Regions from separate parts of the Thermostichus sp. OS-CIW-32 genome, predicted to be linked through region 1. Evidence: riboswitches for the same ligand, from Rfam matches in the RefSeq annotation. Region 1 holds a riboswitch; the other holds the start of a gene.

Region 1 (15,162 bases):
CCAGGTAACCGATTCGGCCTATCGGCTGATGCGGCGGCTGATCCCGGGCCCGTTTACGTTTCTGTTGCCGGCCACCAAGCTGGTGCCCAAGTTGGTGATGGAGCCCAAACGGAAAACCACCGGCATCCGCGTGCCCGACTCGGCCATTTGTCAGGCTTTGCTGGAAGAGTTGGGCAATCCAATTGTCTCCACCTCTGCCAAGCTGGGGGGGGATCCCGTCGGATCCCTGGACTTAAGTTCTGGGCAAGCCTGGGAGTGGGAGAGCGACCCCTGGGATGAGGGTGGGATCTTTGCGGCTGAAGAGATGCGGCAGTTGGAAAAACAGGTGGATCTGGTGCTGGATGACGATGCCCCCCGTCGGGCCAAGGTCTCTACGGTAATTGACTTGACGGGATCCGAGCCGCTGGTGGTGCGGGCCGGGCTAGGGTATGAGCAGGTGGCAGATCTGAACCTGAAACTGGTGGGAGAAGACGGTTAAGGGCAGCCGGATCTGGCGTTCTCTAAAATGGGGTTGATGCCTTGGAGTGTGCTCATGGCCCTGGCTCAGCAAAAATCGGCTCTGCTGCACCTGCTGGAGGCAACCGACCGGGGCCGGAAAGTCTCCCCTGAGCAGCAAGCCCAGATCCTGTCTCAGATTGCCGCCCTAGAAGCGCTCAACCCCACCCCCAAACCAACATCTGCTGCTGAAGGGTTGGAGGGGAACTGGCTCACCCTATTTACCACGAGCACAGCTCTGCTGCGGCTGGCACAGTTGCCTTTTTTGACCACCGGCGAGATCTACCAGTGTATTCGGGCCAAAGCTGGACGGGTCTTCAACGTGGCGGAGATCCAGGGATCCGGTTGGCTGGAGGCTTGGGTGCCACGGGGAGTCTTGGCTGTATCAGCGCGCTTTTACCCCGAATCTGAGCGCCGGGTGAGGGTGATTTTCGAGCGATTGGTGCTCGGATCCCAAGCTTTGATGAGCTACGAGATCGAGAGTTTTCTCGATTTGCTCGAGCAGGCTCCAGAGCGAATCCCGGCTATTCAAATCGATATCCGCCGCCGCGAGCCAACGGGTTGGCTGGATATCACCTATTTGGATGAAGACTTGCGGCTGGGTCGGGGCAGCGAGGGGAGTGTATTTGTTCTAAAGCGGGTCGGCTAGTCGGAGGATCCAGAGGACTCCGTTTCCGCCCTTTCGTGAGATGGGTTTTGGGTTAGGGTGGAGCTTATTTCCTGTAGAACTTGCAAGGCGCGGTAGGACTCTCGCAAAGTTTGCAGCTCCTGTTGAGTTTGCTCCAGTTGCCGGGCCCATTCTGCCTGTTGGGAGCGCAACTCTCGATTTTCCAATTTTTTGCGCTGCAGGATGCGCTTGAGTTTTTGCTGCTGCTGCTGGAGTTGAGCCCGCTCTGCTTCTGCGTGTTGCAGTTGGGTCCTTTGGCGTTCCAATTCTATTTTCAGGGTGGTGACCTGGGATTGAAGTTGGCGGAGCTTTTGGCGCAGCGCTTGCTCTGGCGTGGGTTTGGTCGACTCGGAGCTTGGAGAAGGGGAAGATGTTTGTAGGTTTTGCAGATGCTGTTGTAACTGTTGGGCTTGGGCCTGCAGGACTCGAGACCGTTGCTGCTCGCTGCGCAGTTGGGCTTGGGCGCGTTCACAGGTCTGGATTTCGGCTTTCACCCGCTGCTTGATGCGGTCAAGGATCTTTTGATGGCGGAGCTGGGTTTGCCGGATCTCCTGAGCCACCTGCCAAGGGCGAGGATCCCCCTTAGGTTGTCGTGGCTCGCCGCCGTGGTCGGCAGGATCAAAGGGAGATAGGGTCGCCACCAGCGATTCTCGAAAGTCGCTCCAGGAAGCCGATTGCAGACCCATCTGAACCACCCGCCAGGCCCCATAGGAGGCCCCAGCGGCAGCCAGGATCCCAGGGATCCCGGCCAGGGAGAGGGAAACCTTGGGCAGGGTGGGCAGGATCTGATCCAGCAGCCCCACCACCAGGGCGAAAACAAAGATCCCGCTCCCCGCGGCAGCGGCACCTGAAACCCAAGAGGAGCGGGAGAGCATCATCGTTTTTTCGTCATCACAACCGCTAGAGCGGGAAAACCAGGTTCAAAAATGGCCTGTCTGCACTCAGTTTATCCCGCCAGCAGCCTCTGTTTCCCTCTCAGGGCACCTGCCATGCCCGTTGGTGGTAGCCCTCTAATTGGGCCCAGGGATCCCCAGCCGCTGCGTGGGTGTGGCCGTGCTGAGGGTGAGGGTGGGAATGAGGATGGTGATGGGATCCGTGCCCGTGATGGTGGTCATGAGGCTCGTGAGGGTGGTGATGGCTGGATCCAGCTCTGACCTCTGCGCTCACGGCCAGGCGAAACTTGCACAGGTGGCAGTTCATTTGGGTTTGGCCCTGTAGGGCTTCCTGCTCCAGTTGCTGCAGGCTGTGCAGCACCGTATCCACAAGGCCCAATTCCGGCAGCATCAGCCAGTCGATTTCCGGCTGTCGTTGTCGTTGTTTCTCCACTGCCGCCTCGATTTTTTTCACCAACACCCCCGTAAACAGAAAGTAGGGCAGCACGATCACCCGGCGCGGATGCCAGGACAAGGCCCGCTCCAATCCCACGGGCAGGCGGGGATGGGTAATGCCGATAAAGCAAGTTTCCACAGCGGCAAACCCAGATCCTTCCCAAAGCAGCCGAGCCAGTTTACAGGCTTCGGCATTGGCCTCGGGATCGCTGGAGCCGCGACCCACAAATAGGAGCACGGTTTCTGCCTCTGGGATCCGCCGCGGTTGGGCAGCTATCAGAGCAGCCAATCGGTCTCGCAGCAGTTGCAGGATCTCGATGCGGATCCCCAGCGGCCCACCGTAACGAATGCGCAACTGGGGATAGAGGGCCTGCAGGCGATCCAGTTCCATCGTCACATCGAACTTGTTGTGGCGGGCCCCAAACAGCAACAGCGGCAGGGCCACGATCTCCTGCCACCCTTGGGCCAAGCACTGCTCTACCCCCTGGGCAATGGTTGGCTGGGTCAGCTCCAGAAAGCAGGGGATCACCGGTCGATGGGGGGTGAGAGCTTGGTAAGCCTGGGCTAGCTCCAGAAAGGCTTGCTGCCCTTGGGGGTCGCGGGATCCGTGGCCGATGAGCAACAGGGGCAGGGGGACAACAGGAGACTGCCCAACCGCAAGCGGAGGGGAAACACTGAGGGTATTCAACACAAAAAACTCCGTTCCTTGTGAATCGCAAGGGGTACAGGACAACGGCAGGTGGGTGTTCTGGCTGAGGGAGGGATCCCATCACAGTTGCGTCACAGTGGCGGACTTGCACCGCGCTTTCCCCAGTCTGCCTGAGCCTTTTAGGTTAGCTTGCCTCTTGCCATTCACCAAGCTCCCGGGGGGGATGTTCTTGTCTGCCAGAAGATAGCCCCGAGACATGAGCGGTCCAGCAGGCTCATCCTCAAAGGAAGGGTTGGGGGTGAGGGCCTAACGCCGGCCTGCCGGTCTGTGGGCTCGAAAGTGTCGCAGGCGCAGGGCATTGGCGACCACCGAAACGGAACTCAGGGCCATGGCTGCCCCCGCCAGCATAGGGTTGAGCAACCAGCCTGTAAAGGGATAGAGCGCCCCAGCGGCAATCGGGATCCCCAGCGTGTTGTAGATAAAGGCGAAGAGGAGGTTCTGGCGGATGTTGTTGAGGGTGGCCCGGCTGAGTTGAATGGCTGTGGCGACTCCCCGCAGATCCCCCGACATGAGGGTAATATCGCTGGCGGCCATCGCCACATCCGTACCTGTACCAATGGCGATCCCCACATCGGCTTCTGCCAGAGCCGGAGCATCGTTAATGCCATCTCCCACCATCGCCACCCGCCGTCGCGGTTGTCTTAGGCTGCGTATGTAAGCTGCCTTCTGATCCGGACGGACTTGGGCAATTACCCGCTGAATGCCTGCTTGCCGAGCAACCGCTTGGGCCGTGGTGGGGTTATCCCCGGTTAGCAGGATCACCTCTAGACCCATCTGTTGCAGCTGTTGCACTGCCTCAGGAGAGGTGGGTTTGAGCGGATCGGCAATGGCCAACAGCCCCACCAGGCTCTGGGATTGGGCTACGCCGATCACCGTTTTGCCCTGGCTTTCCCAATTCTGAACCCGCTCTGACCAAGAGGGATCCCAGGGGATCCCCATCTCCTGTAGCCAGCTCAGTCGACCGATGCGGATCCACTGGTCTTCCACCCAGGCTTCTGCCCCACTGCCTATCCTTGCCTGAAAATGCTGGGCAGGAGGGATGGCAATTTTTTCCGCTTCGGCTTTCTGCACCACCGCCTGGGCCAAAGGATGTTCCGAGTGCCGCTCCACTGCCGCTGCCAGGCGCAACACCGTCAGGGGAGAGGAGCCATTAGCCCAAATATCGGTGACGGTAGGGCGACCTTCGGTCAGGGTGCCGGTTTTGTCCAAGACCACCGTGCGCAAGTGGTGGGCCAATTCCAGGCTGTCGGCACTTTTCACCAGGATCCCCAATTCTGCCCCTCGTCCCGTGGCCACCAGGATCGAGGTGGGGGTTGCCAACCCCAGCGCACAAGGGCAGGCGATGATCAGCACCCCAATCGTGTTCACCAAGGCCAGTGTCGGGTTATCGGCCAGCACCCACCAGAGCACAAAAGTTAGAACTGCCACCCCAATCACCGCCGGCACAAACCAGGAGGTGACCCGATCCGCCAACTGTTGAATTGGGGCTTTGGATCCCTGAGCTTCCTGCACCAGGCGCACGATCTGGGCCAGAACTGTGTCTTTGCCCACCCGCCGCGCTTCCATCACAAAGCTGCCCGTCCGATTCAGCGTTGCCCCAATCACCTCATCCCCCGCCGATTTGACAACAGGCAGGCTCTCGCCGGTCACCATCGACTCGTCGAGGGTGGAGGATCCCTCTAGGATTACCCCATCCACCGGCACCTTCTCACCGGGGCGCACCCGGATCCAATCCCCCACCTGCACCTCCCGAATGGGGACATCCTGCTCCACCCCCTGGCGGATTACCCTCGCCGTTTTCGGTTGCAGCCCGATCAGCTTGCGAATGGCCTCAGAGGTTTGCCTTTTGGCCCGTTGCTCCATCCACTTGCCCACCAGGATCAAGGTGGTGACCACCGCCGACACTTCGTAATACACATCGGGATGCAGTCCCTGCCGATGGAAAGAGTCGGGGAAAACCGTTGGGAAAATGGAATAGAAGAAAGCCGCGCTCGTCCCTAAGACCACCAGCGTGTTCATATCCGCCGAGCGCCGTTGCCAAGCGGCCCAAGCGCCTCGATAAAAATGCTTGCCCACCCAAAACTGCACCGGAGCCGTCAGCAGCAACTGCAACCCAGGATTGTGCAGCCACATGGGAAAGCCCGGGATGTCCATCCCCAGCATCATCGGCAGGGATCCGATCACCAGCACCGTGCTGATGCCCACCCCTATCGCCACCTTGAGCTTCAGTTCCCGTTCTGCGGCCCGTTGGGCGATCCGCTCTGGATCCGACAGATCGTCCAGCTGCCAATCCTCCTGGATAAGGCGCGCCCGATACCCCGCCCGCTCCACCGCCCGAATCAGCGCCTGCGGATCCACCAGCCTGGGATCCCCTTTGACGGTGGCCTGCTCGCTGGCAAAATTCACGGATCCGGAGGATACTCCCTGCACCTGAGCGAGGGCCTGTTCGATGCTGCGGGCGCAGGAGGCACAGCTCATCCCTTGCAGGGCCAACTGCCAAGTGCCCTCAGGAGAAGGCGCAGAGGCCGATAATGCAGCCGATGACTTTTCAGGGGCAGGCATGGCAACACCTTGTTGATAAAGTTGATGCAATAACGGCTACTCCCCATCCTCGAAAGGGTGAAGGCAGCCATCTGTACAGGAATTCAAAACAGACGCCCGACCGTTCCCGGCCCAAAATTGACTAGGCCGGGGGATATCCCACCTGGGTGAGGGCCTGCCGCAAATCGCCCACAGGCCGCTCAGAAGTAATCCGCACCTGTTTGGTTTTGGGATCCCCTTCCACCTGCGCCTGGGGATCCAGTTGCCGCACCGCTTGCGCAATGGTGTCTATACAGGCCCCACAGGCCAGCTTGGGCACCGTCAAAACAACCTGCATCTTGGAAAACCCCCCCAATGCCACTGAAAGGATGCTAAACCTTACAGTGGGCTGGAAGGTCAAGAGGGAGGCTGAGGCTCGTCCATATTCCAGCGGTAGTCCACCTGATAGCCCCGCTGTCGCCACTCTTCCTCCAGTTGCACCTGTTGGGTGAGGGCTTTGCGCAGAGAGTTGATCAGCTCTTGCGTGCGGCCTCGGTTGCCAAAATCCTGTTCTTCCACTGCCGGAAAGGTTTGCCGCTCCAACACCTGCAGCAGAAATTCGTAGTGGATATGAGCCGGCACAGGAATACGTTTCATCGATCCAAGCAATCCTTAGAGATCAATTGTTCTCGCAGAGATCCATTGATAAATGGTTTTCATTCACTGAGATGACAACAGGTGGCGCACAGCTTGGCCGGGATCCGGCTGGGTCACCAGCGCTTCCCCCACCAGCACAGAGCGCACCCCCCAGGCCCGCAACTGCTGCAGATCGGCGGGGGTATGGATGCCGGACTCGCTGACAATGGGCAGCTCGCCGAGGAGATCCGAGTGGGCGGCCAACAGGTTGCGCGTTGTGTTTAAGTCCACCGCAAAGGTTCTCAGATCGCGATTGTTGATGCCAATGAGCACCTGCCCCCTGGAGTCTTGCAGTTGGGGCAAACGCAACACCCGCTGCAACTCTTGGGAGGTGTGCACCTCCAGCAGAGCCGCCATGCCCAATTGCCGAATCAGCTTGAGAAAGTAGCCCAAATCCGCATCGGAGAGAATGGCGGCAATCAAGAGCACCGCATCTGCCCCCAGGCTGCGGGCCCAGAGGATTTGGTAGGGGTAGAGGATGAACTCCTTGCAGAGGATGGGGATCCCTACTGCCTGACGGATCCGGCGCAGATACTCGCCGCTGCCCTGAAAGAACCGCTCATCTGTGAGCACCGAGAGGCAACTGGCCCCACCGGCTTCATAGCTCTGGGCAATGGCTACCGGGTCAAAGGGATCCCGCAGAACGCCGCGGCTGGGAGAGGCTTTTTTGACCTCGGCAATCACAGAGATAGGGTGAGGCGACTGGGTGAGGGCCGCCACAAAATCCCGCACCGGCGGAGCCTGATCCAGTTGCCGTTGCAATTCCTTGAGGGGAAGCTGCTCCCGTTGCCGCTCCACCTCCTGCTCTTTATGCCAGACGATCGCTTCCAAGATGTGGCGCGGTTTGGCTTCCGGCGCTGTTGTCTGGTACACCTGAGAGGCTACGACCACCGGCGGGGCAGGAGAACGCCGACGAACAGAAAGCGGCTCACCTTGCAGCTCCATACAACCCCCGAACACAACTCTACACCACACCCTAGACTACTTTAGTGCTCCGCCACCGGTTTGAATAGCTACCCCAGGCATCCCCAAAACTCATCTGGCGAAGGCGTTTTTTTTACCCTATGGTTGAGTCTAGAAAGGTGGTGTAGTCTTTATGCGCCTCGGCGAGCCATGTTCTGGCGGCCGTCCATTTTTCCCCGGCCAGGGGCAGTGGCTCGGTGGGGTCAAGGCTGGTGCTGTCCATGCTGTTTTAGAGGAGTTCAGGCGTGCTGTACCTAGCAGAGCTATCCAAGCCGATTGGATTTGCCAAGTCGTCTCTGCAATTGCTGGCCAAGCAGCAGCAGGACAATACCTGGGTGGCCGTGAACGAAGAATCCATTACCTTGGAAGGCCGCATCGCCCAGGAGGCTGGGCGCTTCAAGGATGGGTCATTGGTGCTGGCGGAAATCTCCGGCAACCGTCAGGTCGCCCGCATCAGCGAAGCCGCTCGCCAACTGGTGACCTATCTGCAAAACTTCAGCCAACTTCAGCTCAGAGCCCGCAGCCAGGAGGAGGAGATCGAGGTTTGGAAACAGTCCCTCACCTTTCAGGCGCATGAGCTTACCCGCCGCGAGATGGAGCTAGCAGCTCAAGAAGAAGAGGTGCAGCGGCTGTATGAGCAATACAAGAGTGTAGAGGAAGATCGCAAACTCCTGGACAGCCTCAAAGAGGAACTGGCAGCCCAGCAGGCTTACTTGGCTGAACAACAGCGGCTGATCGGAGAGCAGCGGGAAGCTCTGAATCGGCAGCGGCAAGAGTTGGAAGCCCAGTTGCAAGAAGCTCGCTCCAGCCGCTTGGGGGAGGCAGAAGCAGCGCAGCTACAGGCTTTGATGCAACAGCTCCAGGAGAGTCTGCATCCGGCTGGAGATCCCTTAGCGCTTCTGCAAAGCTTGAAAAGCCACATTCAGCAGCAGCAGGAGCACTTGAATCAACAGATTGCCCAACTGGAAGCAGAACGTCAGCAGGCCCAGGCCCGGCAAGACGAGCTGGATCGAGACTACCGCGCTTGGCAAGAACGCCACACCGCTTGGTGGGGATCCCGACAATCCCTGGAGCAAAGCCAAGCAGAGTGGCAAACTCGACAGGGATCCCTGCGAGCCCATCAAGAGCACCTGCAGAGGATTCTCCAGCAGCTGCAATCTCAAGAGAGCCTATACCAGAAAGCCTCTCGTCTGGTGCAGGAGTACGACTTTATCGTCGATGGCAGCAGCAACGGCAGGGCTGGGGAGCCGGCGATCTCGGTCGAGGAGCTGGCGGCTTTGGTCAGCCAACTGCGCCGAGATTACGAGCAGCGGGCGGCCCAGGTCAGCCAGCAGCGGGCCGAACTGGAGCAAAACCGGCAAACCCTGCGGGAGCTGCAAGAGCGGCTGGCCAGCGCCTCTCCAGAGGAGCGGTTTGACATCGAGATGGATATCGACTATGCCCAGTCTGCCTGCAGTGCTTTGGAAGAAGCCCTGCTGCCTCAGGAAAAAAACCTGCAGCGAGAGTATGAAGAGTTGACCCGCCAGGAAGCCCGCCTTAGACAGCTGCAAAATCAAGCTGCTGCCCCGGTTCAGGTCGATATTGGGCCGCTCCTGGAACAGATCGGCAGCCAGAAGCAGGATCTTCTCCAAGAAAAAGGTCGTCTGCAAACCCTCATTCAACAACTGGAATCGTCCTTGCCTTCTCAGCAGGAGCAGCTCGCCCGCCAACGGCAGGAATTGGAGCAGCAGTGGCAACACCTGGAGCAAGAGGAGGGATCCCTGCGGGCGCGCGCCCAGGCCATGGCAGAAACCTGGGGTCGCCTCAATCACCTGCAGGCCACCCTCTACCCAGAGCGGGATCGGTGGGCAGCGTTGGCGGGAGAATTGGCGCAGTTGGAGACGGAGCTGGGCCAACACCAAGCCAGAAACTCCACCGCACACGCCCACGTCCAACAGGTACACTTTCTCCTGGCTACCCTCGCGCAGGCGTGAGGAAGTCCACGTTTCCTGTGGGGGGTGGGGAGAACCGGCGCAAGCGGAACTGCGGCCTTAATTGAGGAAAACAAATCTGGTAAAATTCGCTAGCACCCTGCAGCCACTGGGGCTCCCAATTCTCGGGCGAGGGGACTGCAGAGGTTAGTGCGTTTTGCCCCGCTTCTTGCTTGCAGTTGCCAAGGATATTCCAGTGTGAGGTCAGCTTGTGCGAATTGCGGTCGATGCGATGGGGGGTGACTACGCTCCCGAAGAGATCATCAAGGGCGCCCTGCTGGCCCATCGGCAGCTCCGGGTCGGGATTGCACTAGTCGGTCGTCCAGATTCCCTCAAGCCCTTTTTGCCTCAGCCCTTGCCTGCTGGGATCACCATTGTGCCTGCCGAAGAGGATGTGGGCATGGCGGAAGAGCCGCTGATGGTGCGCAAAAAGCCCAAAGCCTCCATCAACGTCTCAATGCAACAGGTGCGCTCCAACCAAGCGGATGCCGTGGTGGCCGCCGGGAATACCGGAGCAGCGATGGCTGCGGCCTACCTTCATTTGGGCCGGCTGGCAGGGATCGATCGCCCGGCCATTGGTGCTCTTCTGCCCACTTTAAGAGGCAAGCCGGTGTTGCTTTTGGATGTGGGAGCCAATGTAGATTGCCGGCCCCGCTTTTTGGAGCAGTTTGCCCGCATGGGATCCCTCTACTGCCAGTGCGTGCTGGGGATCGAGAAGCCGCGGGTGGGCCTGCTCAACATCGGCGAGGAGCCCAACAAGGGCAATGATTTGGCTCTGGCCACCCACCAGCGTCTGGCCCAGTTGCCAGGGATCCATTTCGCCGGCAATGCCGAGGGGCGGGATGTGCTGACCGGGGAGTTTGATGTGGTGGTGTGTGACGGCTTTGTGGGCAATGCCCTCCTCAAGTTTGCCGAAAGTGTTGGCCAGGTGATCACCCAGGTGCTGCGGGAGGAGCTGCCCCGCGGCTGGCGCGGCAAGTTGGGCTGCTGGCTGCTCCGGCCCAACCTCAAGCAGGTAAAGCGGCGCATGGACTACGTAGAGTATGGCGGTGCTTTGCTGCTCGGCGTCAACGGCATCTGCGTGATTACCCACGGCAGCTCCAAGGCGCCGATGGTCTACCACGCCATTCGCCTGGCCAAAGAGGCGGCAGAACAGAAAATCCTACAGCGGCTGCAGGCGGAAATGGTTGACCCTCGCGAACCTGAATCCAACCCCAGGCGGCGCACCCGGCCCCTTCAGGTCTACTCTGGCTCTGGCCCGGAAGTGTTGCCGTTGGGATCCCTGGAAAGGACTTCCTCCCGCTGTCCCGAACCCGTGGAAGATGCCCAGCCATAGCCTCCCGACCGTGCGGCTGGTGGGGGCAGGGGCTGCCCTGCCGGATCCCTGCCTGAGCAACGACGATCTCGGCCAGATCGTCGAAACTTCCGACGAATGGATCTGGCCCCGCACCGGCATTCGTCAGCGGCGCATTCTGCCCCCTGAGCTGAGCTTGGTGGATTTGGCGGTCCAGGCAGCCAAGGCCGCTTTGGCTCAGGCCGGGATCTTGCCTCAAGACCTGGATTTGATCCTGCTGGCCACTTCCACCGGTGTCGATCGGTTTGGCTCGGCCCCTCAGGTGCAGGCAGCTCTGGGAGCAACGCGGGCGGTGGCTTTTGATCTGACGGCAGCCTGCACGGGCTTTGTCTTTGCAGTGGCCACGGCAGCGCAGTTTTTGCAAACCGGGCTGTACCGGCGGGCCTTGGTGGTGGCGGCGGATGTGCTCTCCCGTACGGTGGACTGGGCAGATCGCACCACCTGTGTCTTGTTTGGAGATGGGGCTGGGGCGGTGGTTCTGGAGGCGGGGGAAACCGGCGGGATCCTCAGCATTGAGCTGCGCAGCGATGGCAGTGGCAGCCAGCTGCTCAGCTTGTCCATGGCTACAGAGGCCAAGCCCCTGGTGGGATCCCTGCAGGTGGGGCAGTATCGCTGCTGCCCCATCACCATGAATGGCCGCGAGGTGTACAAGTTTGCCGTCCAGGCGGTGCCGGAGATCATCGAGAAGGCTCTCTTTCGGGCCGGGATCCCGGCGGAAGCAGTACAGGGATATTTTATTCATCAGGCCAACCAGCGCATTCTCGATGCGGTAGCCAAGCGCCTGCAGCTGGATCCGCAGCGGGTGGCCAGCGTCTTAGAGCATTACGGCAACACCTCGGGCGCTTCGGTGCCGATTGCCTTGGCCACTTGGATCGAGCAGGGACGCTTTGGCGCCGGCGATCTGGGGGTAATGGCGGGCTTTGGTGCCGGCCTCACCTGGGGGGCGATTGTGTTTCGTTGGGGGAAGTGAATTGATGACCGTTGCCTGGATCTATCCCGGCCAGGGATCCCAAGCGGTGGGCATGGGAAGGGACTTGCGGAACTGGCAGGGAGCAGGCCAGAAGTTGGCTTTGGCCCGCCAGATGCTGGGATGGGATCCCTTAGCTCTGTCGGAAGACCAGATCCACCAGACCGGCTACACACAACCGGCTTTGTTCACCGTATCGGCCCTGTTGACGGACTATCTCTACGCCCAGGGACAGGCTCCTGCCTGCACTGCTGGCCACAGTCTGGGCGAATACAGCGCCCTCTACGCTGCCGGCGTGTTTGATTTCGAAACCGGCCTACGGCTGGTGGCGCTGCGGGGCCAACTGATGGAAGCCGCAGGGGATCCCCCGGGCAGCATGGCGGCAGTGATGGGGTTTGACCGCGACAAGCTGGAGCACCTGTGCCAGATGATCCCCGACGTCACCCTTGCCAACGACAACAGCCCGGATCAGGTGGTGATCAGCGGCTCAGTGGAGGGGGTGCGGGCCGTCTGTGAGCAGTTGCAGGCCAAGCGCACCGTTCCCCTCAAGGTGAGCGGCGCCTTTCACTCGCCCTTTATGCAGGCTGCTGCCGAGGAGTTTGCCCACACCTTGCGCGCTGTTGACTTTCAGCCGCCGCGAGTGCCCGTCTACAGCAACTGCACTGCCACCGCCAGCCGGGATCCGCAAGCCCTTAAGCAGGCGCTGCTGGCCCAGATGACTGCCCCTGTCCGCTGGCGAGAAACCGTGTTGCAGATGGCCGCCGACGGCATCCAAGAGGTGTGGGAAATCGGCCCCGGCAACGTGCTGACGGGCTTGGTGAGGCGAACGGTGCCGACCCTGACGCGGTGCAATTTCAGCAACCTCAGCAGCTAGGGGATCTGCTATGGAGCTCCGCTAACGCGACCAGGATCCCTCCAAGTGGGATCCAACCGGCAAGCGACCCTGGGCCGGGATCTGTCCCAACAACACCTGCAGCAACGCCTGTAGAGAGACGGGGGTAGTGCCGTAGCAGGCCAAGTAAACCGGGATCTGGGGCAGGGCAAAGGCGTCGTAGGGGGATCCCAAGGCCAACCCAATCACCTTTTCCGGCGGAAGGGATCCCAGTAAGTCCGCCAGCAACTCCTTCTGAAGCGGGTAACGAAACAGATCAAGGGATCCCACCAGCACTTGGTCAGCTCTTGACGCCCCTTGCAGGGTTGTTTGCAAATCCTCAGGGGTAGGCTCTGGGCTGATCTTGAGAACCTGAGCACCGGGCCAGACATTTTGGAAAAGATCCCCCAGAAGAGGCACAGGGGTAATGAGCAGCGGGTCGGGGGCCAAGGGAGGCAGGGATCCCCGTACTAGGGTGATGCTGTCTTGGGCGATTTGGCGGGCCAGTGCCCGGTGGTTTTCCAAGCCGGCAGGGGGGAAAGGGGGGCAGGGGGATCCCAGCCTGTAGCGCCGCTTCAAGGCCAAAATCCGCTCCACCGACTGATCCAACTGTTCAACCGACAAGCGCCCGGCACGGAACTCCCGCAGCAGATGGGCATAGGCTTCTTTTTGGATGGCCGGGCTAAAGCCGGGATCTGCCCCAAACACCAGCACATCGGCTCCTGCCCTAAAGGCCAGTTCTGCCGCTTCGGGAATGCCGTAGGTGCGGGCAATGGCCCCCATGGTCAGGGAATCCGTCAGGACAAGACCCTTGAAACCCAGCTTCTGCCGCAGCCAGCCCGACACCACCTCAGGGGCCAGCGTTGCCGGTTGCAAGGACTTCGTCCCGCTGTCGCCGACGGATCCCAGAGCCGGCATCACCACATGCGCCGTCATCATCGCCTCTGCCCCTGCCCGGATCAAAGCCTGAAACGGGCGCAATTCCGTGGTCTGTAGCGCCTCCAGAGGGCGATCCACCCGCGGCAACCCCAGGTGGGAATCCATATCGGTGTCCCCATGGCCGGGAAAATGTTTGGGCGTACAGAGGATCCCGGCTTGCCGATAGCCGCGCCACAGGGCGAGGCCGTAATCTGTCACCTGTTTCGGGTCTGACCCAAAGGCTCGGATGCCGATGATGGGGTTGTGGGGGTTGCTGTTCACGTCCACAACAGGGGCGAAGTTGAGGTTAAACCCCAAACTTTTCAGCTCCGTTCCCACCGCACGGGCCATAGCTTCCGCCTTTGCCAGGGATCCCGCTGCTGCCACTGCCATGGCGCTGGGGAACACCGTCACCCCCTCGGTAAGGCGCACCACCGGCCCCCCCTCTTGATCAATGGCTATCCACAGGGGGACAAGGGCTTGTGCCTGAGCCGCGGCAATGAGCTGGGCCACCTGAGGCAACGTTTGAATGTTGCCGGCAATCGAATAGAAGATCAGCCCGCCCACGTGGTAGTCCCGGATCATCTCCTCGAGAGCGGAGGAAAACTCAGCTCCCTCAAAATAAACCAGAAACAGTTGCCCCACTTTCTCCTCAAGGCTCCAAGCCCTGGGATCCACTGCGGCAGCGGGACGGGGTCCTTTCGCGTCAGCGGGACGGAGTCCTATCGAGCATGTCAAAGCAGATGTCCTTGGGCGTCGCTGCCAAGAAAGCCGGTCAGGATGAGCGTAAACTACCCGACATCAACCGCTAGGCGGTACGGAGCGGGCTTTTAGTAGCCCTGCAGTTAGCAAGCCAACCACGAGCCTCTGGGGTGGTTTACAGCACCCCCAATCGACCGTTACCAGTGCCTTAAACAACCGTTTCTGGTGTCCGCAGTATTGTTATAGCATTCCTCCCGACACCGACCCTACGGGTACAGTGCGGGGCTCCTGCAATTTCTAGCTGAAGTGGCTCTTGCAGGTTTAGAGTGGCGATTGACTTGTAGTTGTGGCCATACTGGAGGGATGGCGTAAAGAACTGTAACCTCAGCAGTACACCAGAGTCATCTTGAAGTGCAGTGAAATAGTGCAGTAAAATTGTCTCTAAGGCGTTCTTTGTTCTTTGTGTTGGTTCTAGCTCCCCTTTCTCCTTAAAAAAAGAGGAGTTGTGAGTGAGAGAAAACCTACCCAAACATTACCTATGGTCAAAACAATCTTCAAGACAATCTCCTCTTCCACCCTGGGGTCGATGATGTTGCCTTTCTCCTGCCGCCAGCTTTGGATAACTGCCTTTCCCGCGTTGGCTGGAGTTACGGTGGCTATTGGCGGCCTTGGGGCGGGAGGATCCCTGTGGCAGGCGGGAGCAGCAGGTTTGGCCACGGGGATGACGGGCTATGTGGCTTCTGCTCTATCTGGGAGCGAGGCCAAAGCCAAAATCCAGCTTCTGCAGCACCTCGAAAATCGACAGAAGCAAAACGAAATCACTCCTTCAGACCTACAGCAACTGCAAAGCGAACTGGCCAACCTGCGTGCTGCCCTTGAAGATTGGGCAAAAGTCCAGCAGAAGGGGGTGGCTGCTGCCCAACCTTATGATGAGACTCGTTCGCAAGCTCAAACTCCTCAGCTTCATTTTGAAACAGAGATCCAGATCCAATCTCAAGAAGA
Region 2 (15,162 bases), on a different contig from region 1:
CGAGAGCATCTGCAAACGGCCTATCAATCTTTTGCTGAAATGGAACGTTCTTGAACGAGATGGAAACGCTAATCCCGACACAGGGATCCAATACGAGCTTGGCAGGTGGCGATTTCTTCAGGGGTGAGGTTGTCCCAATTGACGTCGCGGCGCAGCACCAAGCCATTGTGCCCGGTGATGAAGCGGGGCAGCTCTGCTTGGTCGATCACGCTCAGATCCCGCATGTGATAAGTGGTGTAATAGGTAACATCTGGGGTCTCGAAATCCACGTCAATAAGAGTGAGGGTCTTGCGTGGGGGCAGAGGGCTGCCCAGGAGAGGACGAGGGCCGGAGCCGAGAATGCCGCAATGAAGCAGTTGCAGTTGCCCTTTGTGGCCGGGGTAGTAGCCGTGATGGTGGCCGCTGATGTAGGTGTGGACGCGGTACTTCTCCAGCAGGGCTCGCTTGGCATCGGCATCCAGCAATACTTCTCCCGGATCGTCGCGCCCAACGGTAATGGCATAGAGGGGTAGGTGGCCGATGACGATGCGCAACTTGGCCTTCTGAGCCCGTTCGCTGGCCAGAGCCGCTTCCGCCCAAGCCATTTGTTCCGGTGGGATGTAGTTGCAGGTGGCATCCCAGGCTAGGTAAAACACATCGTCTTTTTCAAAGGTGTAGTAGAAGGGAAAGTCCCCCCGATCCACAAAGTTCAAACCTGGGTCGTGGGCCGGATCGTTCCAAAACTCGCGGGCCAGATCCCGTTCTTTTTGAAAGAGAAAGCCGCCCCGCGTGGTGCGGGCACAGGAAGCATCGTGATTGCCCAAGGTAAAGCCGTAGGGAAGTTTGGCCGCACGGATTGGGCCAGCCACATGCCGGTCGAAGGCTGCCCACATGGCGCGAATGCGCTCCTCCGACAGGCGGGGATCCTGACCGGCCACCATATCTCCTCCTCCCAAAACAATATCCGGCTGAAGATAGGGGATGAGGCCGATGCCCCGATCCACCTCTGGGTCGTATTCCACCGAGCCGTAGATGCCGTTCATGTCACTGATGACCAAGAGGCGCAGATCTCGGCGGGGGGGGATGTAGAGGCCATGGGGGGCATCTGGATGGGGGACGACGGTGGGGGTGGGCTGGGGGGTAGGAGAGGGGAGAGCGGCTCTAGGGGATCCCATCCCTGGGGCTAGATGAGAGGGCTGCTGCCGACTGGCCCAATAGGCTCCTGCCAATCCACTGCTGCTGGCCAACCCCAACAAACCCAGAATTACCTTGCGCCGCTGCATGATCTTTGCCCCCAACACTCCAGCGGTATTGTAGAAAATCAAAAGGCTGATGTTGGGCTCTTCCATTTGCGCACGGCCTGGACTCGGCTCGAAGATGGCTATGCGCGGCAGCTCTTGTAGAGTTCGGGGTGTTTTTTGAACAACTGTTGACGCACAAATGCTACCTTGGTAGAGACGAGCAACTACCTATCTCAGACTCGGTATGACTTGAGGTTTTCCATGCCTCGCCCCTTGGATTCTTTGGAAGCTGCTTTGGAACGGTGCCGGGAGTGCAATCTGCGTTTGAGCCGACAGCGCCGTTATATCCTGGAGCTGCTGTGGCAGTGTGGCGAGCACCTCTCCGCCCGCGAGATTTACGATCGCCTAAATCAGCAGGGCAAACCGATTGGCCACACGTCCGTTTATCAAAACCTGGAAGCTTTGGCCAGCCACAACATTGTCGAGTGCTTGGATCGTGCCGATGGGCGCCGCTACGGCAACCGCACCCATCCCCACAGCCACGTGAACTGTCTGGATAGCAACCGCATCTTGGATGTGGACGTGGAGCTGCCGCCTGAACTGCTGGCCCAAGTGGAGCAACAAACGGGCACCCGCATCCAAAGTTACCGCATTGAGTTTTTTGGGGTGGAAAAGCCTGCGGAGCCCCAGCGGTAACCTTGGCAAAGGGATCCCTGCTGCCCTGAGCAAAAGTTGGGCAAAGGTCAGTAAGCTCGATTTTGGCCTTTGCCGATTTGCGACTGGATTTGCTCGAGAGAACTGGCAGGGGCCAGGCATTTGTTGCCCCAGCACACCAGCCCTAGAGCTCCTTCCGGCAGAGGTTCGGCTTCGGTGGGGAGAGCAAAGACGGTGGTGGGCCAAGATCGTTGCTGAAAGGCGGGAATGGAATCGGCCTCCAGGGTGACTTTCACCCAATTGCTGTACCAATCCAGTCCGGCAAAAAGGCTGGGGCAGGTGCGCGGCTGGGTGCTCATGATGTGGGCAAAGGTTTTCAAGGCCTGCTCTGCCCGCTCCAGGTAGTCCAGATCTCCAGTGAGGGCGGCAAGGCGCACCAGGTTGGCAATGGCCACCCCATTGGCTGCAGGGGTAGCGTTGTCCTGGAACTCCTTCTCTCGCACCAACAGCTCAGGGGCACTCTGGGCATCGCTGACAAAGTATCCCCCCCTGGCCGGATCCCACAGTTGCGCATCCATCTCCTGCTGGAGCTGGAGGGCAGCCTGCAACCAGTCTTGAGGGGTGGGATCCCCCACCAGGGGCAGGCAGGCTTGCTGCAAGTCCAACAGGGCCTTGATCAGCAGGGCGTAATCTTCCGATTTGGCGGGCACCTGAGCTGTGCCATCGTAGTTCAGGCGCAACAGGGATCCGGTCTCAGGGTGGCGCTGCTGGCTGAGGATGAATTGGGCAGCCCGCAGAGCGAATTGCAGATAGTCTGCGTTGCCGAACACTTGATAGGCCCGCGCCAGGCCGGAGATCATCAAGGCGTTCCAAGAGACGATCATCTTGGTGTCGGTGACAGGTGGGATTCGCCCCGGCCAGGATTGCAGACGGGCCGATTGGGCATCCACTGCCGGAGGGAAGGGAACTCGTCGATCCGCAGAGCCATAGCGTGCCTGAAACAGATGGGTGGTCAAGGCGGCTTCAACTTCTGGCGGCAACGCTCCTCCCTGTTGGCGCTGCAAGACGATGCAGCCGGGCCGATCGGGGAAGTTGCCCCCCGGCGATAGGTCAAACGCCTGCTGCAAGGCGCGGAAGGTTTCTTCCCCCAAGAGATCCTGCAGCTCCTGCCAGCGCCAGACGTAGAACTCTCCCTCTTCCGGCTCTCGATCCTCTGCCCGGGCAAAGCTGTCGGCATCTTGAGCGGCGTAGAAATACCCGGCAGGGGCGGTCATCTCTCGCGCCACCCACTCCACCGTCAGCCGCACCGCCCGCTCGATGGCCGGATCTTGGATACCGTGCGCCCACAGATCGGAGAGAAACTCTAGGATCTGCCCGTTATCGTAGAGCATCTTTTCAAAGTGGGGCACCGTCCAGGTGGGATCCACGGTGTAGCGGTGAAATCCTCCGGCCACATGGTCGAAGATCCCTCCCAGCACCAAGGCCATGCCTCGCTCTTTGGCCCGTTCCAGAGCGCTCTGCGAGCCGGGGATCCCTTCTGGTGGGTCGAAGCGGGCCGAACGCAATACCAACTGAGCGTAGGGCATCATGGGAAATTGCTGCACCGCCCCGGCATTGGAGAGCAAAGGCTGGATCTTGGGGATCCCAGAGCGCAGCAGGTCGGCGGGAATGTGGTCTTCCGGCACTAAGTCGCTGAGGGTGGTCAGAGCCGTCAAAATCTGGCCTTTCATCTCCTCTATTTTTTCCTTTTCCTGCCGGTAAAACTGCAGGATGCGCTGCAGCAAGGCCAGAAACCCCGGGCGGCCAAAGCGGGGCTCTACGGGAAAATAGGTGCCGGCGTAAAAGGGCACCAGGTCATCGGGCGTGAGGAAAACATTGAGGGGCCACCCCCCCTGCCCGCTCATGAGCTGCAACGCCTGCATGTAGATGCTGTCGAGATCGGGCCGCTCCTCGCGATCCACCTTGATGGGCAAAAAATGGGCATTGAGGAAAGCGGCGATCTCCGGGTTGGAAAAAGCCTCGCCCTCCATGACCGTACACCAGTGGCAACTGGAATAGCCGATGGACAGAAAAATCGGCCTATCCTCGGCCCGGGCTTTCTCCAGAGCTTCTGGGATCCAAGGCCACCAGTCCACCGGGTTCTCGGCGTGCTTGCGCAAGTAAAGGCTGGAACTTGTGGCGAGGCGATTGGCCATGAGTACACCCTCTCACCCTTTTTGCTTTTCAGGCTAGCGCGTCCTCCTCCCAAGGCAGAGCCAACCCACTGTTGTTCAAGATACACTCACCCAGGATCCCTGTCGGTCAAGCCTGCTCCTGCTCGGCAGCCGGGACTAAAAACTCCAGAGGGCGCCCGTGTAAAACCAAGGCGGTGCTGGGATTTTCCACAAAGCCGATTCGCTCGTAAAAGCCACGCTGATGGGTTGTGAACAGGTAGATGCGCTCCACCGACTGCAGGTGGGGATGGCTGATCAGGGTTTCCACCAACTTGCGGCCAATGCCCTGACGTCGGTAATCGTGATCAACCACGATATCCCAGAGGACGGCTCGGTAAACCCCATCGGAAGTGGCGCGGCCAAAGCCAATCAGGCGCTCCCCATCCCAGGCGCTGACCACCGGATGGCTGTGGGCAACGGCCCGCTCCATCTCCTGCCGCTGGCGATTCTGCGCCCAAAAGGCATTGCGGTTCAACAGCAGGAGAAGTTGATCCAGATCCAGCTCGCCCCGCTCCAGAGAGAAGCGAATGTTGCGGTTGTCCACCGGCTGATGAGAGGGCGCGATAACAGGCTCAGGAGAGGGATCTGACATGAAGCGGCCTTTGCAGTGGCGAGGGTTGACAATGGGGAAGGTCGGCGAAACACTTGGGCCTGACGAACGGAGACTAGCTGGCCGAGGCATTGTCGGCGGCTGGCCCCGCCTGCTCTAGGGCATAGGCTTTGAAGCGCTCCAGATCTGCCTGGATGGTGCTCTCCACCACTTTGCCCACAAACAGGCCATCCAAGATTTTGCCGAGGATCCCCGGGAGCTTGTAGGCCACCGACAGCTTCACAATGGTACTGCCTTTGCGGTCGTAAAAGCGCAGCGCGCCCCGATTGGGCAGCCCCTCCACCGAACTCCAGCCGATGTGTTGGTGTTTCACCACCGTGTGGGTGCGGGAGATCCAACTGAAGGTGAGGCCGCGGGTATCCAGTGTCCACCGGGATAGCTCCTGATCCAGCAATTCCACCGAGCGGATCCACTTCATCCAGCGGGGCATGAGGGTGAGGTTGGCCCACAAATCCCATACCTGCTCGATGGGAACAGGTACCTCCACCTGACAGGTATGCTCTAGCCAATCTGACTCTGACATAGGGCCTCCCACGCAACACCCAGCAGAAACACAAACCATCCAGGGGCTTGGCCACAACGCCTCGGGACGGGATCCCTGCCTTTACAAAATTTTATATCGACCTAAGATAGCATTATCGGCCTCGTGAAAGTTTGGGGCTCTGCGCTTTTTGGCAGCCCGGTTTCTTTTTCGAGCAAGTTGCGGCTGCCCCCCATGAGGGCAATGCAGAAGGCAGGTATCATGATTGCCATCTGCAAGCTCCACTTGCAAAGGTTCGGTGCATCCACTCGGTTGACTTGACGGGACGACCTCACCATGGTTTCTCAATGGAAACAGCATCTTAAGAACTACTTCGTGGCGGGGTTGCTGGTGGTGATCCCTCTGGCAACTACCATTTGGCTGACGGTGGAGGTGGCCACCTGGAGCATTGGCTTTCTGACCAGCATTCCGAAGCAGTTCAATCCCATCCAGGGTTTGCACCCGATCTTGATCAACCTCATCGATCTGGCGGTGGGCCTGTTGACGCCGATTGTGCTCATCCTGTTGATTGGCTTCATGGCCCGCAACATTGTCGGCCAGTGGCTGCTCAATCTCAGCGAACAGTTGCTCCATGCGATTCCGGTGGCGGGGCTGGTGTACAAGACCTTGAAGCAATTGGTCAGTGTTCTGTTTGCCCCCAACAATCAGCGCTTTCGGCGGGTGGTGCTGGTGGAATATCCCCGACCAGGAGCTTGGGCGCTGGCCTTTGTGACGGGCACCATTCAAACTCCCATTCGGCCCGATGGGCCGCAGCGCTCCCTTGGCCTGTTTGTGCCCACCACCCCCAATCCAACGACGGGCTGGTACGCCATTGTGCCGGAAGACCAGGTGGTGGAAGTGTTCATGCCGGTGGAAGATGCTTTTAAGATGCTCATTTCCGGCGGCATTGTCACCCCTGAGAGTTTTGAAGCGGGGCTGCAGCGGCGAGAAGGAGCTTTGGCCGTGACCATGCCCAGTTTGCGGGAGCTGGTGGAGCAGGAGCGGGTGGCAGGATCCCCCAGGGCTGACTCGGTGGGCTCTGAGGTAGGTTTTGAGACTGAAGGGATCCCTTAATCCTGCTTTCCTGTCCCTGCAGAAGGGCCGGGCTGCCAGAGCTGGTATTCTTTGGCCTGTTCCAAGCGCACATAAAAAGGCCGCATTTGCCGATCCAATGCCTCCACTTGCTCGGAGGGAAAGGCCTTCCAGTCAGCACGGCTGGCCCAGCGGAGGATGAGGTGGACAAGTTCGGGATCCTCTTGATCCAGCCAAACTTCTTTGCCCAGAAAACCCGGATGCCGGCGCAGGGCGGATCCCCAAACCCGCTCGTCTTGCTCAAGAAAGGCTGCTTGCCCACCGGGAGGAACCCGGAAGCAGAGATGTTCGATGGCGATAGGGCCGGGCGGGCTGGGGCAGGTCGACATAGGAGCAGAGGCGGCAAAGTTAAAGATGGGCCCTCTCAAGACTCCAGGGGGGAAGCAGTCAATCGTTGCAGGGTGGGAATGAAGTCGGGGTAGGAGATGCGGGCACAGTCGGCTCCCCTGAGGAGGGTGGATCCCTGCGCTCCTAGAGCTGCCACCATCAGGCTCATGGCAATGCGGTGATCCTCGTGGCTGTCGACCTCGGCCCCGTGAAGAGGGATCCCTCCCTTGATTTCCAGGCCATCAGGATATTCAGTGACCTGGGCTCCCATGCGGCTCAACTCTTGGGCCATGGCTGACAGGCGGTCGCTTTCTTTCACCCGCAGCTCTGCGGCATCGCGAATCACGGTGATCCCCTCGGCAAAGGCCGCCGCCACCGCCAAAACCGGGATCTCGTCGATCAGGGTGGGGATGAGATCGCCGGCGATGGTGCAGCCGCGCAAGCGGGCCGAACGCACCCGCAGATCTCCCAGGGGCTCGCCGGCCATTTCCCGGCAGTTTTCAATTTGAATATCGGCCCCCATCTCCTGCAACACCTGCAGCGCACCGGTACGGGTGGGGTTGAGGCCCACATCCCTTAGCAGCAATTCGCTCTCGGGCACAATGGAGGCGGCCACCAGCCAAAAGGCTGCCGAGCTGATATCCCCCGGCACCTGAACTCTCTGGCCCACCAGGCGGGATCCCCCCACCACGGCCACGGTTTTCGCCTCTGGATCCACGTGAATGTCGGCTCCGAAGGCCCGCAACATCCGTTCCGAGTGATCCCGAGAGAGAGCCGGCTCGGTGACTTGGGTGGTGCCTTCTGCCAGCAGGCCCGCCAGCAAGAGGCAGGATTTCACCTGCGCCGAAGCCACCGGGGAGCGGTAGTGAATGCCCTTGAGGGATCCCCCTTGTACGGCCAAAGGTGCCAACGTCCCACCGGCCCGTCCCCAAATGCTGGCCCCCATCTGCCGCAGCGGTTCTACCACCCGCCCCATGGGCCGCGAGCGCAGGGAGCGATCGCCGGTGACGGCAAAAAAGCGCCCGGCCTGGCCCGCCAGGATCCCCAGCATCAGGCGCAAGGTGGTGCCGGAGTTACCGGCATCCAACACGTCTGCCGGTTCTTGCAGCCGGCCCAGGCCAACTCCCCGAATGCGAACACACTCGCTGTTAAGCTCCGAAATATCTGCCCCCAGCGCCCGAAAGCAGGCTGCCGTACTGCGGGGATCCTCTCCCAGCAACAGCCCTTGGATGGTGGTTTCTCCTTCGGCCAGGGATCCCAGCATCAGGGCGCGGTGGGAAATGGACTTGTCACCGGGGATGCTCACTTGGCCGCGCAGGCCCTTGGCCGGCGAGAGGGTCAAGATATCAGTAGCAGAAGAGTGAGTCAACACAGCAACCCTGACGGCAGACTGGGCAAAAGCGGGAGCAGTCTCATCATACTCAGAGCGGGACTCGCGCCCCAGAGATTTTGCCGGGGATCCCAAGACAGCCTGTCTTTTGACGGCAACCCCTCTTTTCCCAGAGGATCACCTTAACAACATGGATTCCTCGGTCGGGGCCTGGCCTCGGCCTTTTTTTTGCAGATACTGAACTTTGTAGCAGCAGAAATAGAACCCCCGCAGACCGTGCTTGGCAAGGTGTATCAACACGACTCTGTTTTGACCGAGGAGGTGATGGCCTACCTGCAACCCCAGGGGGGCGGCACTTTTCTGGATGTGACGTTGGGAGGGGGTGGGCACAGCTTGGCGCTGCTGCGGGGGGGAGCTGCTCGAGTGGTGGGGTTGGATCGGGATCCGGCGGCTCTGCAGGCGGCGCAAGCGCGTTTTGCAGCAGAAGGGATCCCCAGTAGTCGCATCCAACTGTGGCACCTCAATTTTGCCGATTTCGATCTGCAGCAGCATGGCTTTCGGGATGAGCAGGGGCAGGGGATCCCCTTCGATGGCATCGTGGCCGACTTGGGGGTGAGTTCGCCGCAACTGGACTGCCCTGAGCGGGGATTTAGCTTTCGCGGAGAGGGGCCGCTGGATATGCGCATGGATCCCAGTGCCGCTCAGGAAACCGCTGCCGATTGGGTTAATCATCGCCCGGTCGAAGAGTTGATCGAGATTTTCACCCGTTACGGCGAAGAGCGATTTGCCCGCCGCATTGCCCATCACATCGAGCAGGCTCGTCCCCTCGCCACAACTACCCAGTTGGCCCAGGTGGTTTGGCAGGCGGTACCTCCGGCAGCTCGGCGAGGCCGCATCCACCCGGCCACCCGCGTCTTTCAGGCGTTGCGCATTGCCGTGAACCGAGAACTGGAGGCTTTAGAAACCTTGCTGGCCCAAGCCCCCACTTGGCTGAAACCCGGCGGCAGGTTGGCCGTGATCAGCTTCCATAGCCTTGAAGATCGCTTGGTGAAATGGGCCTTCCGCAGGGATCCCCGTTGGCAGGTGCTCACCCCCAGGCCCTTGTCCCCTTCCGAACTGGAACGGCAACGTAATCCACGGGCCCGCTCTGCCAAACTGCGAGTGGCTGCCCGCAGCAGTCAGATGTAGGTTTAGGTTGGTTCTCCCGCTCTCAAGAGATCGGCTACCGTGAAGCGGACAGCTGTCCTGCTGAGGCCGGGAATCGGGAGAAGGGGGTTGCTGTTGGGGGATGCGGGGAACTAGGGTGAAGCGGAACCGGCAGTCCTGCACCGTCGGATCCCTTGGTGTGTGTGAGGTTAAGCCCTATGGTTAGCCAGCCTTTGAACGCAGGTCTTGATCGTCCCAAGAGCCCTCGTCGCCACAGACAGCCTTCTGCTCTGAGCCGACCCCTCTCCGGTACAGTTCAGGCCAGCCGCACCCAGCCTTTGAATTTGAAGTTGAAATCAGCCCATCCTCGCAGCCAGCATCTTGCTTGGGCAGAACACCTAGCCTGGTGGAAGCAAATCTCCACAGGGATGGCTATCCTCTCCGGCGTTTCAGTGTTGAGCCTTTACAGTTGGACTGTGCATACCCAAAGCCGGTGGAGCCAGCGTTACCAGGTGTGGCAGCAGATGCAGCGCAACGAACGACAGTTTCTGCTGACTCAGGAATCCATCGCCAATTCTCTGCGGGAAATTGCCGACCGCTCCGAAATGGTGCCGCTGGTACCGGATCGGATGATTGAGGTGCCAATTGCCTCTCCCAGCCAAGTTAAACCGGATCCAGCCCACCAGGCAACGGCTTTGCCAGAAAGAGCGCTCCGCGCCGCTCACGCGACCGAAAAAGCCCCTCTTTTCTATCCGGTTGGGTACTAATTCATACGGATCCTGCCCATGACGGCTAGGCCAGCGTCCCCATCTTGCTTTCCCAAAAGCTGTGGGTCTTGTGAAGTCTCAGCGTATCTCTGTTCTCTAAAAGGCTAAGGGATCCCTGGGCCTCGCGATCTGGAGTAGCAGCGGGCTATCCTTCAACTGCTTACAAAGCAGTGAAGAAATCTGGCCTAAATGGGATGTGGCCCATCCGAAGCCCTGGGATTGCCGTTGGGATCCCGTTCACCCCTGGGGATGACATCCCCCCTGGCAGGATAGGAACTCCAGAGCAGGGGATGTATGATGCCTAGCACGGCTTTTTCGGAGCAATCGCAGAGAAAGCTGTACCGACAGGTTGTCCTGGGGATCAGCCAGGGCATGTAAAGGGGAAAGTCCGGTGCAAATCCGGCGCTGTGCCGCAACTGTGATGGGCTTGGGCTAGACCCATGCCCTCAGTCAGGATGCCCGCCTGCGGTTCTGGCTCGTCTTTCTTCCGCGTCGCACGGAATCAGGAGCTTCAAGAAAGAAAATGAATCCCATTCTAGGTCTCAGCCTGGCGCTGGGGGGTCTTGTTTTGGGGATCCCAGCGTGGGCGCAGCCGGCAGCTTCCCCGCCCTCAGCTCAAGAGGTTTTGGAAACCGGCGTTAGCGCCGAGATTTTAAATCAACCCGTCACCACGCCTTTTCGTCGCCCCGGCTTGCTGCGGGATTCTTCCCGCCCGGTTTACGTCGTTACCCGCCAGCAAATTCGAGAGCAAGGGGCAAGAACCGTTCAGGAGGCCCTGCGCTACCTGCCCGGGATCCTCAGCGACGGCACGGCAGGAACCCAGTTGGGAGCCCTTAGCTCCCAGTTTATGCGGGGAGGACGAACGGCCCAGGTTTTGGTGCTCTTGGATGGCCGCCCCATTAACGACCTGGGCTTTTTTGGCGGGTTCGATCTGTCTCAGATCACTACAGATGTGGTCGAGCGTATTGAGATCTCTCCAGGTGGGGGCTCCACCTTATACGGCTCCGATGCCGTTGGCGGGGTCATCAACATCGTGACGCTGGATCCAAAGCCGAGATCCGAGACTGTGCTGGAAGCGGCTATCGGCAGCTACGGTCTCAATGAGCAAGGGATCCAGAACCGCGGCCAGGTGCAGGATCTGGGCTGGGTGGTCAGCTATCGCCGTCTGCAGAGCAACAACGACTTTCCTTTTGAAATTAGGCGTTTGGGCAAAGCAGGCAGGCGGGAGAACTCGGCAGTGGAGTACCACAACCTACAAGCCAAACTCACCTGGCAACTGGCAGAAGGCCAGGTCCTAACAGGAAATGCCCTTTATCTCAATAAAGCGTTTCAGGTGCCTGGCAGCACCGAGTTTCCCTCCCCCGATGCAGTGCAAAACACCAACGACCTGCTGTTAGATCTCAGTTGGCTGTGGGATCAAGAGAGGGGATCCCTGCAAGCTAGGGTATTTTTTGACGACCTCAACTATCGCTTCAGCGCCCCACAAAGCCAGGGATCCCGGGATGAGATCCTGCGAACGGGGTGGGGATCCCAACTGCAATACACCTGGAAGGCTGCTGAAAACCTGGAGCTTACTCTAGGAGCGGATTACCGATCCGTTTCAGCTCGCAACACCACCTTCTCCTTTGCCAGGGGATCCACCAATGTCAACTACGACAATACCGTGAACCAAGGGGCCCTCTTTGCCCGCCTGGATTACAAGCCACAGCCCAACTTTTATCTCAACTTAGGTGTTCGCCAAGATTCGAGCAATCTGGTCAACGGTTCGGCCACCTCTCCTGCCGCAGGGATCCGCTGGGTTTTGGCAGAAGGCACCACCCTGAGGGCCAATTATGCCGGCAGCTTTCGCACTCCCTTGATCTCAAACCTGTTCTTTCGGCTGCGCGGCTTTTTTGAAGTCGACGGCAACCCCAATTTGCGCCCGGAGCGGGGAGAGAGTTTTGACATTGGCCTGGATCAGGCTTTGGGAGATTTTGGCCTACTGCGCTTGACCTTTGCCCATAACCGCATCCGCGATGGCATCACCTTTGTCAGCGCCGGCCCGCGCAGGGGAACCTACGAAAACATTGAGCTCGTGGAATACACAGGCATAGAAGCAGCCCTGGATTTGCGGCTGGGGGAAAACTGGACTCTTTTTGCCAACTACACCCTGAACGATCCCATCATCCGCTCGGCGCTGGATCCCAAAGCGGTTGGCAAACAGCTAGCCTTCGTGGGAGCAGACAGCTTCAACCTGGGCCTGAGCTACCGCGATGCAGAGGATCGGTATGCCTCAGTTTTCCTGCATCACATTGGCACTTTCTTTACCAACAACGCCAATACCCAATCTCTGCCCGGCTACACCAACCTGGCTCTGCGGGGAGGGATCCCGGTTGCAGAAAATCTCGCTCTCGAGGTGGGAGTCGATAACCTGCTGGATGAGCAATATGAGGTTTTCCCCGGCTACCCAGGAGTGGGTCGCACCGTTCGGCTTAATTTAAGGGGCCAATTTTAGAGCGACTTGAGGCTGACTTTTAGCTGTCTAACTCACTGCTGAATCCTTGGCCAAGACATTGAGATCGTCTTTGCCTCTTCTCACACCCTTTGCTTGGACAGAAACCTATGACTATATCAAGGAGCACCATGTCTCGATCAACTTCCCAGTTGCCCATCCAAGCTGGCAGCGCTGCCCAGCAACCCAGCAGCCATTGTCTTTGGGTTTGTGTCACTTGCGGATCTCGGTGGGTTAACGGCCAAAAAGAAGGGATTAGCAAGGGAGAAATGCTGCTGTCTGCCCTGCAATCCCAAACCCTCCACCCCCAACTAACTCTAAAACCAGTTGCCTGTATGAGCGCCTGCAGCCATGCTTGTGTCGTTGCGTTGGCAGCACCTCAAAAGATGACCTATGTTTTTGGAGATCTCGATCCAAAAGATGTGGATCTCATTCTGCAGACAGCAGAGCTCTACCTCACCAAGCCAGATGGGATCCTACCCTGGGCCGAGCGCCCTCTCAAAAAAGGGGTGATTGCTCGTATTCCACCACTGCACTGAGGAGCTTTCTCATGGCCACTTTTACCCCCTGGATAACCCCCCTCCATCAAGCTTGGCAGGAAGTTTCTTTGACGGGTTGGACAACCCTTTATGAAGGGATCCCTGCCCACATCGACTGCTTGGGGCCGTTGCTCTACGAGCTGTTTCAAGAGCACTGGGCCGAGATCCAGGTGGGCCATGTGGCGGAAGGCGGGGTGCTGGAGCTGGCTTTCAAGAAACCTCCAGCTTTGTGCGTGCTCTACGATGGCTATCTAACCGTTGCCACCGAAACTTGGCACCTGCATTTGTGTCTGGAGGAGCACCAAGGCGGCCCCCACCGCAAGACCCCACCCGAGCTGCGCCGCAAAAGATTGGTTAGCCGTGCTGCCCTCTACCGGCGTCTCAATCCCCAAGGCCAGCCCCGCATGTGGGGAATCCAATTCTGGAATGGAGCAGAAGAGCCTTTGCTGCAGATTTTTCTGCCCAGCCCCTTTTTGGGGCTAGAGGAAGACTACCTGCCGGAAGGCAAAGCAGATTACCAAAAGCTTTCTCTTTACGAGCGCATCCGCGCCATCTATGTGCAGGGGAAAGAGCGGATCCCCTATGAGGATAACCCTCTTAAACGTCCCTACCTTGCCGTCTGTCGTTCCAGCCGTTGTTATCCTTCCCGCAACTACCAACCGGTTGTGGAAGCTCTGGAATCGGCTCTTCGAGAAGCCAACCTGGACGTACAGGTTATCACCTCAGGCTGCTTGGAAGTTTGCCAACAGGGGCCCGTGGTTTTTTACTCCGGAGATTGCACCTGGTACAAGCGGGTTACTCCCCAAGTAGCTCGACAAATTGTTTTTGAGCATTTGCTTAATGGCTGTCCTCTGAAAGACCACCTTTTTCCAGGAGATTAAAGCATGATTGGCCTGCAATCGAGTGCTCAACCTATCCCCAGATCTTGCCGCTTGATCTCAGCCCCACTTTGGATACAAGCTGCTCAAGATTTGGCCCGAGGCTGGTTCTGGCCCAGCTTGTTTACCACCGTCGGCTGTCTCAGCAATATTGCTTATACATGTACCCTTCCTTTTGTAACTGTTGGTATTGTTGCAGGCACAACTTTAACCCGCCAAAGGGCAATCATTAGTGCTTTGATGATTTGGCTGGCCAACCAAATCTTTGGCTACACCTGGCACAACTATCCCCGCACTCCCGATTCGTTTGCCTGGGGGTTGGTGCTGGGGATCGGCACGGTGGGGGTTGCTCTTGCTGCCAGCTATCGCCCTTTGTTTTTCCAGTCCAAGACCCTTCGACCAAGGCAACTGCTGATGAACTATCTCTGGATCCCGGCCATGCTCATCTTGGGGTTTCTGGCTTTTGAAGGGCTGATTTTGGCCGCCGGCCTGGTTTTGGGGGGAACGGAGGGCCTGACCCTGCCCATTCTGGGCAAAATCTGGCTGCACAACTGGCTGTGGACAGGACTTTGGATCGGGATCCACACCCTGCTGGTGTGGGACAGAGGACGTCGCCGGGTGTGGCTTGGAGAGGAGAAACTTCGGTAAGCTGCTCCCGTACAAGCTCTTCCCATCCCGTCAGCGGTGCGGAGCACTTTTGCAGTGATCTAGAGCATCCCCAAGAGGGATCCAGGCCAAAATAGGGGCGACCTATGTGGGAGGGGATCCCTTTGCAACTCAGTCGCGTTAACAGTGAGGAGCATTCCTGCCATCCTCTGCTCTTGGCTTCCCAACGCCTCTTGCTGTTCAGCGGCAAGGGAGGAGTGGGCAAAACAACCTTGACCTGCGCGCTGGCTCGCCAACTGGCCCAGGTGGATCCCCAGCGCCGTCTGCTCCTGATGTCCACGGATCCCGCCCACTCGCTGGGGGACGTGCTGCAAATCTCGGTTACGGATGTGGCCCAACCCCTGCCGGATCGCCCCAATTTGCAGGTGCGGGCTTTGCAAGCGGAGATTTTGTTGCAATCTTTTCGGCAAACCTATGGGCCGGCCCTGGAGCTAATTGCCGAGCGGGGCAGTTGGTTTGGCCGAGAGGATCTGCTGCCGATCTGGGATTTAGCCTGGCCGGGGGTGGATGAGCTGATGGCCATTCTGGAGGTCAACCGGCTGCTGGCTGGGGAGGAGGTGGATACCGTTATCTTGGACACGGCCCCCACCGGGCACACCCTGCGGCTGTTGGAGCTGCCCGACTTTTTAGATAATCTTCTGGCTGTGTTTGCCACCTTTCAGGCCAAGCATCGGGAGATCGCCCAAGCCCTGACGGGCACCTATCGACC

What was found. Region 1 has a riboswitch for cobalamin ahead of ACVWY8_RS04675 (sirohydrochlorin chelatase). Riboswitches for the same ligand answer to the same signal wherever they lie in the genome.
Region 2: linked by a shared signal. The riboswitch ahead of ACVWY8_RS02290 (TonB-dependent receptor plug domain-containing protein) and the one ahead of ACVWY8_RS04675 (sirohydrochlorin chelatase) in region 1 are both predicted to bind cobalamin.

Annotation. Positions count from the first base shown of each region.
Region 1 is NZ_JBSSDD010000002.1:430,857-446,018, forward strand. Features, by position in the region: gene ACVWY8_RS04660 (L-threonylcarbamoyladenylate synthase) at 1-478, shown strand, start outside; gene ACVWY8_RS04665 (PAP/fibrillin family protein) at 515-1,144, shown strand; gene ACVWY8_RS04670 (SPFH domain-containing protein) at 1,141-2,040, opposite strand; gene ACVWY8_RS04675 (sirohydrochlorin chelatase) at 2,138-3,181, opposite strand; cobalamin riboswitch at 3,212-3,347, opposite strand; gene ACVWY8_RS04680 (heavy metal translocating P-type ATPase) at 3,446-5,761, opposite strand; gene ACVWY8_RS04685 (heavy-metal-associated domain-containing protein) at 5,883-6,077, opposite strand; gene ACVWY8_RS04690 (DUF5340 domain-containing protein) at 6,137-6,376, opposite strand; gene trpC (indole-3-glycerol phosphate synthase TrpC) at 6,440-7,360, opposite strand; gene hmpF (pilus motility taxis protein HmpF) at 7,624-9,351, shown strand; gene plsX (phosphate acyltransferase PlsX) at 9,560-10,684, shown strand; gene ACVWY8_RS04710 (beta-ketoacyl-ACP synthase III) at 10,671-11,672, shown strand; gene fabD (ACP S-malonyltransferase) at 11,677-12,543, shown strand; gene ACVWY8_RS04720 (glycoside hydrolase family 3 protein) at 12,565-14,103, opposite strand; gene ACVWY8_RS04725 (hypothetical protein) at 14,666-15,162, shown strand, end outside.
Region 2 is NZ_JBSSDD010000001.1:486,792-501,953, forward strand. Features, by position in the region: gene ACVWY8_RS02240 (metallophosphoesterase family protein) at 69-1,262, opposite strand; gene ACVWY8_RS02245 (Fur family transcriptional regulator) at 1,482-1,916, shown strand; gene ACVWY8_RS02250 (thioredoxin domain-containing protein) at 1,964-4,069, opposite strand; gene ACVWY8_RS02255 (GNAT family N-acetyltransferase) at 4,176-4,679, opposite strand; gene ACVWY8_RS02260 (SRPBCC family protein) at 4,753-5,220, opposite strand; gene ACVWY8_RS02265 (DUF502 domain-containing protein) at 5,515-6,291, shown strand; gene ACVWY8_RS02270 (TIGR03792 family protein) at 6,288-6,677, opposite strand; gene aroA (3-phosphoshikimate 1-carboxyvinyltransferase) at 6,674-8,008, opposite strand; gene rsmH (16S rRNA (cytosine(1402)-N(4))-methyltransferase RsmH) at 8,243-9,154, shown strand; gene ACVWY8_RS02285 (hypothetical protein) at 9,331-9,879, shown strand; cobalamin riboswitch at 10,208-10,360, shown strand; gene ACVWY8_RS02290 (TonB-dependent receptor plug domain-containing protein) at 10,403-12,373, shown strand; gene ACVWY8_RS02295 (DUF1636 domain-containing protein) at 12,502-12,909, shown strand; gene ACVWY8_RS02300 ((2Fe-2S) ferredoxin domain-containing protein) at 12,921-13,790, shown strand; gene ACVWY8_RS02305 (hypothetical protein) at 14,028-14,435, shown strand; gene ACVWY8_RS02310 (ArsA family ATPase) at 14,558-15,162, shown strand, end outside.